DNA from 2 places in the Mesobacillus sp. S13 genome. Region 2 is predicted to be linked to the other one. Evidence: a T-box and tRNA genes for the amino acid it is inferred to sense, from the RefSeq annotation. Region 2 holds a T-box; the other holds one or more tRNA genes.
The links. A T-box is a leader RNA that pairs with one kind of tRNA and senses whether it is charged. The one in region 2 lies ahead of LGO15_RS17815 (valine--tRNA ligase), so its partner is inferred to be a tRNA-Val.

Region 1 (7,115 bases), 1.5 Mb from region 2:
TCTTGTTCTTCTCATCAAGGATTGGATTGACTTCGACAAATTCAGCTGATGTAATCACTTTCGCTTCAGCTAACATCTCCATCGCCAGGTGGCTTTCACGATAACTGATCCCTCCAGTTACCGGCGTACCGACACCAGGAGCATCGGTTGGATCAAGGCCATCCAGATCGAGTGAAAGGTGGACGCCATCCGTCTTATCTTTAAGATAGTTGACCGTCTCCTCAATGACAGCAGCCATTCCAAGACGATCGATTTCATGCATCGTAAACACTTTAATGCCCATTTCCTTGATGAGGTCCTTTTCACCATCATCCAGTGCACGCGCTCCGATTATGACAATGTTTTCAGGCTTTACCTTCGGTGCAAACCCACCTAATTGTGTCAGCATCTCATGACCCAAACCTAGGCTCGCTGCCAGTGGCATTCCGTGTATATTACCAGACGGAGAAGTTTCCGCTGTATTCAAATCGCCATGAGCATCATACCAAATGACACCCAGGTTCTTATAATGCTTGGATACACCCGCCAATGTCCCTATCGCAATGCTATGGTCACCGCCTAATACAAGCGGAAATGAACCTGATTCAATAATCTTGTCTACCTCTTCAGCAAGCAAACTATTTTTTTCCGCTACCAGTTCCAGGTTGCGCAGATTGCTATTAGGATCAATCTTTACCTCAGGTCTGCCAACAGCTATATCTCCCAGATCCTCTATCTCATCAAATAACACTCTCAGTCTTTCATTTATTCCAGCATAACGGATCGCACTCGGGCCCATGTCGACTCCCCTTCTCATCTGACCCAAATCCATAGGCATGCCAATAATCGAAAGTTTCTTCATTTCTTCTCCCCCTTGCTATCTCTCGTCTACCCCCTATTTTAAACGCTTTCATTCAAATGACTCAACTGGACAATTTCATGAATATATATACGGTTTAGAATTGAGTGAATTTATATATTGAAGTATCCGTAAAACCATAATAAGGGAGGATTTGAACAGCTAGTGCGAGAAGGAGCAGTGAAGTTCCCGCCTGATGACGTGCGGCTAAATCACTGATTGTTGAAAAAAAAGCACATGCACTGCAATGTGGATTCTTGACAGCTTTAGGCCTTTACACCCAGAAACCTGTCGTAATAACTGCACTTTCTTGACAACTTTGAGCTCTACACCTTGAAACCTGTCATAATAACTGCACTTTCTTGACAGCTTTGAGCTCTACATCTTGAAACCTGTCATAATAACCTCACTTTCTTGACAGCTTTGAATTCTACTCCATGAAACCTGTCATAATAACTGCACTTTCTTGACAGCTTTGAGCTCCATAACCTGAAACCTGTCATAATAACTCCGCTTTCTTGACGGCTTTGGGCTCTACACCTTGAAAGCTGTCACAATAATTCCGTTTTCTTGACAGCTTTGAACTCCATTACCTAAAATCTGTCATAATAACCGCTCTTTCTTGACAGCTTTGGCCTCTTCTCCTAAAAAGCTGTCACAATAACTGCTCGTACTTGAGCCCCAACTCCTAAAAGTATGGCTATAACCATGCTCTCTTATAGCTTAAACCCTCACCAAACTCTATCGATTGAAAAATAAAAAAAGCCATAAATCCAATTGGATTTATGACTGAAATGGTATTTATGTAGTGTGATGGTGGAGCCTAGCGGGATCGAACCGCTGACCTCCTGCGTGCAAGGCAGGCGCTCTCCCAGCTGAGCTAAGGCCCCATTTTGGAGCGGAAGACGGGATTCGAACCCGCGACCCCAACCTTGGCAAGGTTGTATTCTACCACTGAACTACTTCCGCATGTTTTTATTATATAGATAAGACCCCTAAAAATAAAGTACAAGTTCATTCTTAGGGGTCTTAACATGAGTGAGCCATGAAGGACTCGAACCTTCGACCCTCTGATTAAAAGTCAGATGCTCTACCGACTGAGCTAATGGCTCAAAAAAATGGCTGGGCTAGCTGGATTCGAACCAACGCATGACGGAGTCAAAGTCCGTTGCCTTACCGCTTGGCTATAGCCCAATGAAAAAATAAAAAGGACATTAGTAGCTTGTCCAATTTTAATATGTATTAAAATGGTGGAGGGGGACGGATTCGAACCGCCGAACCCTGAGGGAGCGGATTTACAGTCCGCCGCGTTTAGCCACTTCGCTACCCCTCCACATAATAAAGCTTCCTAAAACTAATACATGCTTATAATCCTTTTCGGGATTTTTCGCATCTTTTCACTGAAATTTATTCAGGTAATTTAGAAAGAAGGTGCCGGCAAGAGGACTTGAACCCCCAACCTACTGATTACAAGTCAGTTGCTCTACCAATTGAGCTACACCGGCATGGTTAATAATAAATGGTGGAGGATGACGGGATCGAACCGCCGACCCTCTGCTTGTAAGGCAGATGCTCTCCCAGCTGAGCTAATCCTCCATTTGGTGACCCCTACGGGATTCGAACCCGTGTTACCGCCGTGAAAGGGCGGTGTCTTAACCGCTTGACCAAGGGGCCATATAATAATATATTCAGAGCTTCCAAGCGGGCTCGAACCGCTGACCTCTTCCTTACCATGGAAGTGCTCTACCTGCTGAGCTATGGAAGCATGTTGCTGCCAGCTCAAACGACTTTCGTCATTTAGAGATAATGGCTCCGCAGGTAGGATTCGAACCTACGACCGCTCGGTTAACAGCCGAGTGCTCTACCACTGAGCTACTGCGGAATAATGATAATTTTCATAACTCTTGCAGATGATTCGAATACCACATCTTAGAGTAATCTAAGATGATCATGCATCATCGCCCGGCGGCGTCCTACTCTCACAGGGGGAAACCCCCAACTACCATCGGCGCTGAGAAGCTTAACTTCCGTGTTCGGTATGGGAACGGGTGTGACCTTCTCGCCATCGCCACCAGACAATTTTTAAGGACAATATTTATTATACTGCCTTTTATGCATTTTTCAAGAGGTAATTTTTTTTGCTGTCGCAAAAAATTTATTCCCTCAAAACTAGATAATGTGTAAGAAGAATTTCAAGAAAAACGAATGATCTATTTGGTTAAGTCCTCGAACGATTAGTATCAGTCAGCTCCACACGTCACCGCGCTTCCACCTCTGACCTATCAACCTGATCATCTTTCAGGGTTCTTACTAGCTTGCGCTATGGGAAATCTCATCTTGAGGGGGGCTTCATGCTTAGATGCTTTCAGCACTTATCCCGTCCGCACATAGCTACCCAGCGATGCCTTTGGCAAGACAACTGGTACACCAGCGGTGCGTCCATCCCGGTCCTCTCGTACTAAGGACAGCTCCTCTCAAATTTCCTGCGCCCACGACGGATAGGGACCGAACTGTCTCACGACGTTCTGAACCCAGCTCGCGTACCGCTTTAATGGGCGAACAGCCCAACCCTTGGGACCGACTACAGCCCCAGGATGCGATGAGCCGACATCGAGGTGCCAAACCTCCCCGTCGATGTGGACTCTTGGGGGAGATAAGCCTGTTATCCCCGGGGTAGCTTTTATCCGTTGAGCGATGGCCCTTCCATGCGGAACCACCGGATCACTAAGCCCGACTTTCGTCCCTGCTCGACTTGTAGGTCTCGCAGTCAAGCTCCCTTGTGCCTTTACACTCTGCGAATGATTTCCAACCATTCTGAGGGAACCTTTGGGCGCCTCCGTTACTCTTTAGGAGGCGACCGCCCCAGTCAAACTGCCCACCTGACACTGTCTCCCGCCCCGATCAGGGGCGTGGGTTAGAATTTCAATACAGCCAGGGTAGTATCCCACCGACGCCTCCACCGAAGCTGGCGCTCCGGTTTCTCAGGCTCCTACCTATCCTGTACAAGCTGTACCAAAATTCAATATCAGGCTACAGTAAAGCTCCACGGGGTCTTTCCGTCCTGTCGCGGGTAACCTGCATCTTCACAGGTACTATAATTTCACCGAGTCTCTCGTTGAGACAGTGCCCAGATCGTTACGCCTTTCGTGCGGGTCGGAACTTACCCGACAAGGAATTTCGCTACCTTAGGACCGTTATAGTTACGGCCGCCGTTTACTGGGGCTTCGATTCAGAGCTTCGCGTGAGCTAACCCCTCCTCTTAACCTTCCAGCACCGGGCAGGCGTCAGCCCCTATACTTCGCCTTGCGGCTTCGCAGAGACCTGTGTTTTTGCTAAACAGTCGCCTGGGCCTATTCACTGCGGCTCATCCGGGCTATTCACCCAAATGAGCACCCCTTCTCCCGAAGTTACGGGGTCATTTTGCCGAGTTCCTTAACGAGAGTTCTCTCGCTCACCTTAGGATTCTCTCCTCGCCTACCTGTGTCGGTTTGCGGTACGGGCACCTTTTATCTCGCTAGAGGCTTTTCTTGGCAGTGTGGAATCAGGAACTTCGGTACTATATTTCCCTCGCTGTCACAGCTCAGCCTTCACGCAAGCGGGATTTGCCTCACTTGCAGCCTAACTGCTTAGACGCGCATATCCAACAGCGCGCTTACCCTATCCTCCTGCGTCCCCCCGTCGCTCAAACGATAAAGAGGTGGTACAGGAATATCAACCTGTTGTCCATCGCCTACGCCTTTCGGCCTCGGCTTAGGTCCCGACTAACCCTGAGAGGACGAGCCTTCCTCAGGAAACCTTAGGCATTCGGTGGATGGGATTCTCACCCATCTTTCGCTACTCATACCGGCATTCTCACTTCTAAGCGCTCCACCAGTCCTTACGGTCTGACTTCAACGCCCTTAGAACGCTCTCCTACCACTGACATCTAAGATGTCAATCCACAGCTTCGGTGATACGTTTAGCCCCGGTACATTTTCGGCGCAGAGTCACTCGACCAGTGAGCTATTACGCACTCTTTAAATGGTGGCTGCTTCTAAGCCAACATCCTGGTTGTCTAAGCAACTCCACATCCTTTTCCACTTAACGTATACTTTGGGACCTTAGCTGGTGGTCTGGGCTGTTTCCCTTTTGACTACGGATCTTATCACTCGCAGTCTGACTCCCACGGATAAGTCTTTGGCATTCGGAGTTTGTCTGAATTCGGTAACCCGATGAGGGCCCCTAGTCCAAACAGTGCTCTACCTCCAAGACTCTTACAACGTGAGGCTAGCCCTAAAGCTATTTCGGAGAGAACCAGCTATCTCCAAGTTCGATTGGAATTTCTCCGCTACCCACACCTCATCCCCGCACTTTTCAACGTGCGTGGGTTCGGGCCTCCAGTTGGTGTTACCCAACCTTCACCCTGGACATGGGTAGATCACCTGGTTTCGGGTCTACGACCACATACTCATTCGCCCTATTCAGACTCGCTTTCGCTGCGGCTCCGTCTTCTCAACTTAACCTTGCATGTAATCGTAACTCGCCGGTTCATTCTACAAAAGGCACGCCATCACCCATGAACGGGCTCTGACTACTTGTAGGCACACGGTTTCAGGATCTCTTTCACTCCCCTTCCGGGGTGCTTTTCACCTTTCCCTCACGGTACTGGTTCACTATCGGTCACTAGGGAGTATTTAGCCTTGGGAGATGGTCCTCCCAGCTTCCGACGGGATTTCTCGTGTCCCGCCGTACTCAGGATCCACTCAGGAGGGAACGAAGTTTCAACTACAGGGTTTTTACCTTCTCTGACGGGCCTTTCCAGACCACTTCATCTACCCCGTTCCTTTGTAACTCCATGTAGAGTGTCCTACAACCCCAAGAGGCAAGCCTCTTGGTTTGGGCTATGTCCCGTTTCGCTCGCCGCTACTCAGGGAATCGCGTTTGCTTTCTCTTCCTCCGGGTACTTAGATGTTTCAGTTCCCCGGGTCTGCCTTCAATACCCTATGTATTCAGGTAAAGATACTGTTCCATTACGAACAGTGGGTTTCCCCATTCGGAAATCTCCGGATCAAAGCTTACTTACAGCTCCCCGAAGCATATCGGTGTTAGTCCCGTCCTTCATCGGCTCCTAGTGCCAAGGCATCCACCGTGCGCCCTTTCTAACTTAACCTAAAAGGTCATTTCTCTAATTGAATAGAGAGAAAACTAAAATGGCGATCACTCGGTTTTTCTTGGTTCTTCTTACTTACGATTATCTAGTTTTCAAGGAACAAAAAAGCTTTGAGAGAATTGCTCCCTCAAAACTAAACAAACAAGCTAGTCAACAGTACGAACCAGAAGGTTCGCATTCCGATTGCCATTACGGCAATATCCTTAGAAAGGAGGTGATCCAGCCGCACCTTCCGATACGGCTACCTTGTTACGACTTCACCCCAATCATCTGTCCCACCTTAGGCGGCTGGCTCCAAAAGGTTACCCCACCGACTTCGGGTGTTACAAACTCTCGTGGTGTGACGGGCGGTGTGTACAAGGCCCGGGAACGTATTCACCGCGGCATGCTGATCCGCGATTACTAGCGATTCCGGCTTCATGCAGGCGAGTTGCAGCCTGCAATCCGAACTGAGAATGGATTTATGGGATTGGCTCGACCTCGCGGTTTTGCAGCCCTTTGTTCCATCCATTGTAGCACGTGTGTAGCCCAGGTCATAAGGGGCATGATGATTTGACGTCATCCCCACCTTCCTCCGGTTTGTCACCGGCAGTCACCTTAGAGTGCCCAACTGAATGCTGGCAACTAAGATCAAGGGTTGCGCTCGTTGCGGGACTTAACCCAACATCTCACGACACGAGCTGACGACAACCATGCACCACCTGTCACTCTGTCCCCCGAAGGGGAACGCCCTATCTCTAGGGTTGTCAGAGGATGTCAAGACCTGGTAAGGTTCTTCGCGTTGCTTCGAATTAAACCACATGCTCCACCGCTTGTGCGGGCCCCCGTCAATTCCTTTGAGTTTCAGCCTTGCGGCCGTACTCCCCAGGCGGAGTGCTTAATGCGTTTGCTGCAGCACTAAAGGGCGGAAACCCTCTAACACTTAGCACTCATCGTTTACGGCGTGGACTACCAGGGTATCTAATCCTGTTCGCTCCCCACGCTTTCGCGCCTCAGCGTCAGTTACAGACCAGAGAGCCGCCTTCGCCACTGGTGTTCCTCCACATCTCTACGCATTTCACCGCTACACGTGGAATTCCGCTCTCCTCTTCTGCACTCAAGTTCCCCAGTTTCCAATGACCCTCCCCG
Region 2 (7,115 bases):
TCCAGGAAAATGAACAATACGTATCCATTCGCGGATCGCTGGAGTTGACTGGGGAATATACATGCCGTGAACAGCAGCAAGAGGTTGATGATCAGATCGCAGCTCTTAAGTATGTGCATTCTGTGATGGAGAGGGAAGAAGGTGTCTATGAGTTCCTTCATCGTTTCCCGGTGGATATCACAATTCCTAAAAACCGGATCGAGAGCATTTATGACATTGATATTCAAGTAGAAGGATTTGATTATGAGTTCCCAGAATCAGACCGCCTGAAGCTGAATGCAGACCTAGCCATCACGGGCCTGTACGGCGAACAGCAGCATGAAGCCGAAGAGGATGCAGATAGTGAAGAGGCACAAGAACTGGAAGTCAGCTACAGGGAGGCTACTGCAGAAGTTGATGTTGAAGTTGAAACAGAAGCAGGTGCAGCAAATGATAGCCAGGAAGAAAGAGAGGAAGCACACTTCCCCGAAGCTCCAGCCTATTCGTTTGTCCAGCAAAATGAGACTTTGAATCAACAAGAAGAAGATACCTATGAAGAAGAACTTTATGCCCCTTTCAGGGCTGAAGCGAAGAAAACTGCTGCCGTAGAGGACGCCTCGGAGTCTGAACAACAGGCTCAACGAGAACCAGAGCTGGAATATGCTCTAAGTGATTTCAGAGGTGAGCAAGAGCCCGTTATGGAGGTTGAGGAAGAGGAAGTGGAGGTAGAGATGGAGGCACCAGAAGAGCCAGTCTCAGAAAGTATGCCTGCCGAAGTGGAAGAGTCTCCTGAAAGCTCATCTTCCCCAGTATTGAAAAAGAAGAAGCCGAATATGAAACAAGGCATTTCCATTGCTGAATTTTTAGCGCGTAAGGAAGAAGAAACAGAGGTTGCTAAAATAAGAGTTTGCATTGTTCAGCAAGGCGACTCGCTTCAATCGATTTCCGAACGCTATGATGTGCCAGTCCAGCAGCTTCTCCGGGTCAATCATCTGAGCATCGACCATGAAGTTCATGAAGGCCAGGTACTATATGTTCCTGGAGTAGCGGTTCATAATAATTAATATTTTATAAGTAGCAACGCCTTGTCCAAAAGGAGGCTGGTTGTCAGGGCTGGCTTGGCTGCTGGCTGGGATTGCTATAGCTTTTAGCATGGGCAGGTGTCTGACACCTGCCCAGCTGTATTTATTCGAGAATAAAAAGGTATAATCGTTAATTCGAGAATTGTCCAGCTACAGCGCCTAGCCCCTCGAGTCACTTCGGTCCGCCCAATGAAGTCAAAGAAAGACTTCACCGGTCGGCCCTCCAGCGCTTGTCGGGGCTGACCAAGGCGCTTACGCTTTCTAAATATGAAATCCAGAAAGTAGGCGAGATCCGATGGATGATCGCAATTTTTTAAAAGAAGAATCGGCAGTGTTAAAACAATACCCTATTAATCCGTATTTTGCAGAGGATTTTGGCAAAGTGAAAAAGGTCTATACGAATTCAGGCACTTACGCTTTGAAGAAAATCCACCCGCATGAATCAACAGATTTTATCAAACATATCCAGCACCTTTACCAAAAAGGCTATAACAGGATTGTTCCAGTCTACCCGGCAAATGACGGACGTTATGCGGTTTTGCATAATAAATCACTGTACTATCTAATGCCGTGGATACCGAATGAGACGAGGGAGGACCAGTCACAAAGACACCAGCAGCTGTTCAGGGAATTGGCGAGGATGCATACTTTATCAGTCAAGGAACTGGAAATCAGTGAAGAAGTGAAGCAGGAGCATTATGAAAAGACGTTAAAAGAATGGGAAAAGGAAGAAGAATTCATCAACGGATTCCTTGAAAGCTGTGAGGATAGAGTATATATGTCACCGTTTGAACTGACATTCTGCCTGTATTATATACAGATCCGGCAGGCTATGCAGTTCGCCAAGCAAAAACTGGAGTCATGGAATGAAAAGACGAAGGAGCAAAAGAAAACGAGGACGGTAACGCTTCATGGTAAGGTATCTCCTGAACATTTCCTGTTCGATGAAAGGGGCTACGGATATTTCATCAATTTTGAGAAGGCCAGGCAAGGTTCGCCAATCCAGGATTTGCTTCCTTTCCTGGCAAGGTCGCTGAAAACCCAGCCAAAGTATGGAGATGAAATCATAGACTGGATTTATGTCTATTTTAAATACTTTCCATTCCGAGAGGATGAAATGCAGCTGTTCATGAGTTATCTAGCTTTTCCATCAGGCATTATCCGTGTTGCGGAAATGTACCATCAGCGAAAAGTGGAAGTGGATGAAAGGAAGTTTGTCCAAAAACTGCAGCGGCAGTATTGGCTTTTGAGCAATACAGGCTACGTTGTAACCAAGATTGACGAAATGGAGAAACAAAAAGAGCAGGCAAAACAAGAAGGAGCCCAGAGCTAAAAGATGCTCCAGGGCTCCTTAAATCATTTCGAATTTGATTGCCAGTGCAATCAGGATGAAAATCGATAGCAAGAATACATCAAAAGTCGACGGAAAAAACAGGGTGCGTATTCCCTGGAAAACACAAAAAGGAATAATGAGCTGAGCGCATACTGCCCGTGCTGTCCTCGCCCACTTCGGGAGTGTATAAGGATTATACCTTCGTCTCTTCATCGTCATCCCTCCAAACAATCAGGTATCCCTTTTTCCATTCTATGAGTGACTTGCCCAAAATGTGCTTATTGCTCACACATTAAGGTTCAAAAAGTATAAAATAATAAAAAATAGGAAATGATGATTGACGTCAATCCACTTTTTTGGGTAGTATATCTAGTATACAAAACACATAATAAAGCAAAGCTTTGACAGGGAAGAGTACATGAGCAGCCAGCTTCAAGAGAGGGAGTCCATTAGCTGGGAGGACTTCTAAGCCGGAACCATGGAAGGTCGCCCTTGAGCATCGCCTGGGAACGGATTTCTCTCAGTAACAGGCGACGGTGAAGAACCGTTATCCGTATTTGAGCCAGCAGCAGAACTCAGTTTTTACCGTTGCTGGGAAAAAAGGTGGTACCGCGAACAAACTCCATTCGTCCTTTTATGGCGAATGGAGTTTTTTATTTTGGCTGGATGTATCGCCATTCTTTTTAATCTCTGTTGATTGTAGTGGAAGCCGCGTAGACTCCTGCGGGATTAGCTGGACAGGTGAGACCCCGCAGGAGCTTGCGACGAGGAGGCTCAGCTCCAGCCCGCGGAAAGCGAAGCGGCTGGAACGGAAATCAACAGTCTTTATTAAGCAGTCATATTTTTCAAGAAAATGCATTTGAATGGAGGAAAAATGATGGAAGAGTATTTGTCTATGCCGACTAAATACGATCCGTCTTCAATTGAGCAAGGACGTTATGAATGGTGGATCAAAGGTAAGTTTTTCGAAGCGAAGGACGATGAAACGAAAAAGCCTTATACAATCGTCATCCCGCCGCCAAACGTAACTGGAAAGCTGCATCTTGGCCATGCGTGGGATACAGCGCTTCAGGATATCCTGACACGAATGAAACGCATGCAGGGATATGACGTATTATGGCTCCCAGGAATGGACCATGCGGGCATCGCGACACAGGCAAAGGTTGATGAAAAACTGCGCAGCCAAGGCATCAATCGCTACGAACTGGGCCGTGAAAAATTCCTTGAGGAAGCTTGGAAGTGGAAAGAGGAATACGCACAACATATCCGCACACAATGGTCAAAGCTTGGATTAGGGCTTGATTACAGCCGCGAGCGCTTCACATTGGATGAGGGATTATCAAAGGCTGTAAAAGAAGTTTTCGTTTCTTTATACCGCAAAGGCCTGATCTACCGCGGCGAATACATCATCAACTGGGATCCGGCAGCGAAAACAGCTTTATCTGATATCGAGGTTATCCATAAAGATGTCCAGGGTGCTTTTTACCATATGAGATATCCTCTGGCAGATGGCAGCGGCCATATCGAAATCGCAACGACAAGACCGGAAACGATGCTTGGCGATACAGCGGTTGCTGTCCATCCAGAAGATGACCGCTACAAGCATTTGATCGGCAAGACTGTCACCCTGCCAATCGTTGGCCGTGAGATCCCGATTGTAGGCGATGATTATGTCGATAGGGAATTTGGATCAGGCGCCGTTAAAATCACTCCTGCACATGACCCTAATGACTTTGAAATCGGCAACCGCCATAACCTAGAAAGAGTTCTTGTCATGAACGAAGATGGCTCAATGAATGCTAAAGCCGGCAAGTATCAGGGAATGGACCGGTTCGAGTGCCGCAAGCAAATCGTCAAGGACCTTCAGGAAGCTGGCGTATTGTTCAAGATTGAAGAGCATATGCACTCTGTAGGTCACTCTGAGCGCAGCGGTGCTGTAGTCGAGCCTTATCTATCCACTCAATGGTTCGTAAAAATGCAGCCGCTTGCTGATGAAGCAGTCGCTCTTCAGAGTAAAGAAGAGAAGGTCAACTTTGTCCCTGAGCGTTTTGAAAACACCTATATGCGCTGGATGGAAAATATCCGCGACTGGTGTATCTCCCGTCAGCTATGGTGGGGCCACCGCATCCCTGCCTGGTACCATAAAGAAACAGGTGAGGTATACGTTGATCATGAACCGCCGGCAGACCCTGAGAACTGGGAACAGGATAATGACGTTCTTGATACATGGTTCAGCTCAGCGCTATGGCCGTTCTCGACAATGGGCTGGCCGAATGAAGAAGCAGCTGATTACAAGCGCTATTACCCGACAGCTGCCCTAGTAACAGGCTATGATATTATCTTCTTCTGGGTTTCAAGGATGATTTTCCAGGGACTAGAATTCACAGAACAGAGGCCATTCAAGGATGTATTGATCCACGGACTCGTTCGTGCAGAAGATGGCCGTAAGATGAGTAAGTCACTAGGAAACGGTGTTGATCCGATGGATGTCATCGACCAGTACGGCGCCGACTCACTCCGCTACTTCCTGACAACAGGAAGCTCACCGGGGCAGGATCTCCGCTACAGCACCGAAAAGGTTGAAGCAACTTGGAACTTCGCGAATAAAATTTGGAACGCATCCCGTTTTGCGTTGATGAATATGAATGGCCTTAAATATGAAGAAATCGATTTGAGCGGCGAGAAATCAGTTGCTGACAAGTGGATTTTGACAAGATTGAATGAAACAATCGAGACTGTGACAAGACTTTCAGACCGTTATGAGTTTGGTGAGGTTGGCCGAGCGCTTTACAACTTCATCTGGGATGACTTCTGTGACTGGTATATCGAGATGGCAAAGCTTCCGCTCTACGGCGAAGACGAAGCTGCCAAGAAGACGACAAGGTCCATCCTTGCATACGTTCTAGACAACACGATGCGCCTGTTGCATCCCTTCATGCCATTCATTACCGAAGAAATCTGGCAGAACCTTCCTCATGAAGGGGAGTCCATCACGGTTGCAAGCTGGCCGCAGGTTGACCCTGCTTTAACTGATAAAGAAGCAGCAGATGATATGAAGCTACTAGTTGAAGTCATCCGTGCGGTAAGGAATATTCGCTCTGAGGTGAACACACCTCTGAGCAAGAAGGTAGATATGTTCCTGAAGGCAAAGGATGAAAAGACATTAAGCATGCTTGAAAGTAACCGTGGCTATATCGTTCGTTTCTGTAATCCAGAGAACCTGGAAATCGGACTTGAAGTCAACGCTCCTGAAAAAGCGATGACAGCAGTTGCTACAGGACTTGAAATCATCATGCCACTTGAAGGCTTGATCAATATTGATGAAGAAATCGCCCGCCTTCAAAAAGAAAAAGAGAAGCTGGATAAAGAAGTAGAACGTGTCCAGAAGAAGCTGGCTAATGAAGGCTTCGTCAAGAAAGCTCCTGAAAAAGTCATCGATGAAGAACGCGCGAAGGAAAAAGACTATCTGGAAAAACGTGCAGCAGTCGAAGCGCGCATCAATGAATTAAGAAACTAAAAATAGTAACTCTGAAGACGAACCGTTTTGGTTCGTCTTCATCTTGAATTGAGGTGTTTATATATGTTTGAAACATATGAGCAAGCAATTGAATGGATCCATGCAAGGCTGCGTCTGGGAATGAAGCCAGGCCTTTCCAGAATGGAATGGATGCTTGAAAGGCTGGAGCATCCTGAAAGAAGGATCAAGACCATCCATGTTGGCGGCACGAACGGAAAAGGCTCGACAGTCACCTTCCTGCGCTCGATCCTTCAGACAGCAGGATTCAGGGTCGGCACGTTTACTTCGCCATATTTTGAACAATTCAATGAGCGGATCAGTATTAACGGCCACCCAATCAGTGACGAGGAATTGGTTGAGCTGACAAATGTGATCAAGCCGCTTGCAGATGAGCTGGATCATACGGAATTAGGCGGACCGACTGAATTTGAAGTGATCACCGCAATGTCGATCTATTATTTTGCCAAGATGTCTCCTGTTGATGTCGTCATTTATGAAGTGGGACTCGGCGGGCGTTTTGATTCGACCAATGTCATTCACCCGCTGCTATCAATCATCACCAGCATCGGCCTCGATCACACGGCGATTCTCGGAGATACATATGAACAAATAGCGTTTGAAAAAGCAGGAATCATAAAGAACGGTGTAAGCGTCATAACAGGAGTGAAACAGCCAGAAGCATTGGATGTTATCAAACGTAAAGCTATGGAAGGCAAGTCACCTATCTACCATCTGGGTAATGAATTCACCGCAGATTCAAGAGAATCTTTGGAGCGTGGAGAAAAATTCACTTTTTCAAGCATGTTCGGCCAAATTCAGGACCTGAAAACCACCATGATCGGTTCCTATCAGGTGGACAATGCTGCCTGTGCAGTAATGGCCAGCCAGGTTCTTGCAAGCTACTATTCGTTTATGATTGAAGAAGAGCATATCAGGGATGGGCTGATTCAAGCCTACTGGCCTGGACGTCTTGAGGTTTTAAGTGAGGATCCTTTAGTCCTGATCGATGGGGCTCATAATGAAGAAGGAATCAATGCGCTCGCAAGTGAAATTAAATCTCGATTTGCCGATAAAAAGATTAGTATCCTATTTGCAGCCCTGAAAGATAAAAAGTTGGACAAGATGATTGCAAGTCTAGAAGAGGCTGCTGACCAACTTACTTTTACAACCTTCGACTTTCCTCGTGCAGCTTCTGCGGAAGATT

Region 1: it encodes a tRNA-Val, which carries the amino acid that the T-box ahead of LGO15_RS17815 (valine--tRNA ligase) is inferred to sense. The anticodon was not compared.

What each region holds. Positions count from the first base shown of each region.
Region 1 covers NZ_CP084622.1:176,649-183,763, reverse strand. The annotation lists gene rocF (arginase) at 1-841, opposite strand, end outside; tRNA gene LGO15_RS01035 (tRNA-Ala) at 1,653-1,728, opposite strand; tRNA gene LGO15_RS01030 (tRNA-Gly) at 1,733-1,807, opposite strand; tRNA gene LGO15_RS01025 (tRNA-Lys) at 1,878-1,950, opposite strand; tRNA gene LGO15_RS01020 (tRNA-Gln) at 1,958-2,032, opposite strand; tRNA gene LGO15_RS01015 (tRNA-Tyr) at 2,087-2,171, opposite strand; tRNA gene LGO15_RS01010 (tRNA-Thr) at 2,271-2,343, opposite strand; tRNA gene LGO15_RS01005 (tRNA-Val) at 2,359-2,434, opposite strand; tRNA gene LGO15_RS01000 (tRNA-Glu) at 2,438-2,512, opposite strand; tRNA gene LGO15_RS00995 (tRNA-Thr) at 2,531-2,603, opposite strand; tRNA gene LGO15_RS00990 (tRNA-Asn) at 2,646-2,720, opposite strand; rRNA gene rrf (5S ribosomal RNA) at 2,799-2,914, opposite strand; rRNA gene LGO15_RS00980 (23S ribosomal RNA) at 3,053-5,987, opposite strand; rRNA gene LGO15_RS00975 (16S ribosomal RNA) at 6,195-7,115, opposite strand, start outside.
Region 2 covers NZ_CP084622.1:3,469,536-3,476,650, reverse strand. The annotation lists gene spoVID (stage VI sporulation protein D) at 1-1,043, shown strand, start outside; gene ysxE (spore coat protein YsxE) at 1,357-2,394, shown strand; gene LGO15_RS17820 (hypothetical protein) at 2,413-2,607, opposite strand; T-box leader at 2,787-3,031, shown strand; gene LGO15_RS17815 (valine--tRNA ligase) at 3,269-5,911, shown strand; gene LGO15_RS17810 (bifunctional folylpolyglutamate synthase/dihydrofolate synthase) at 5,975-7,115, shown strand, end outside.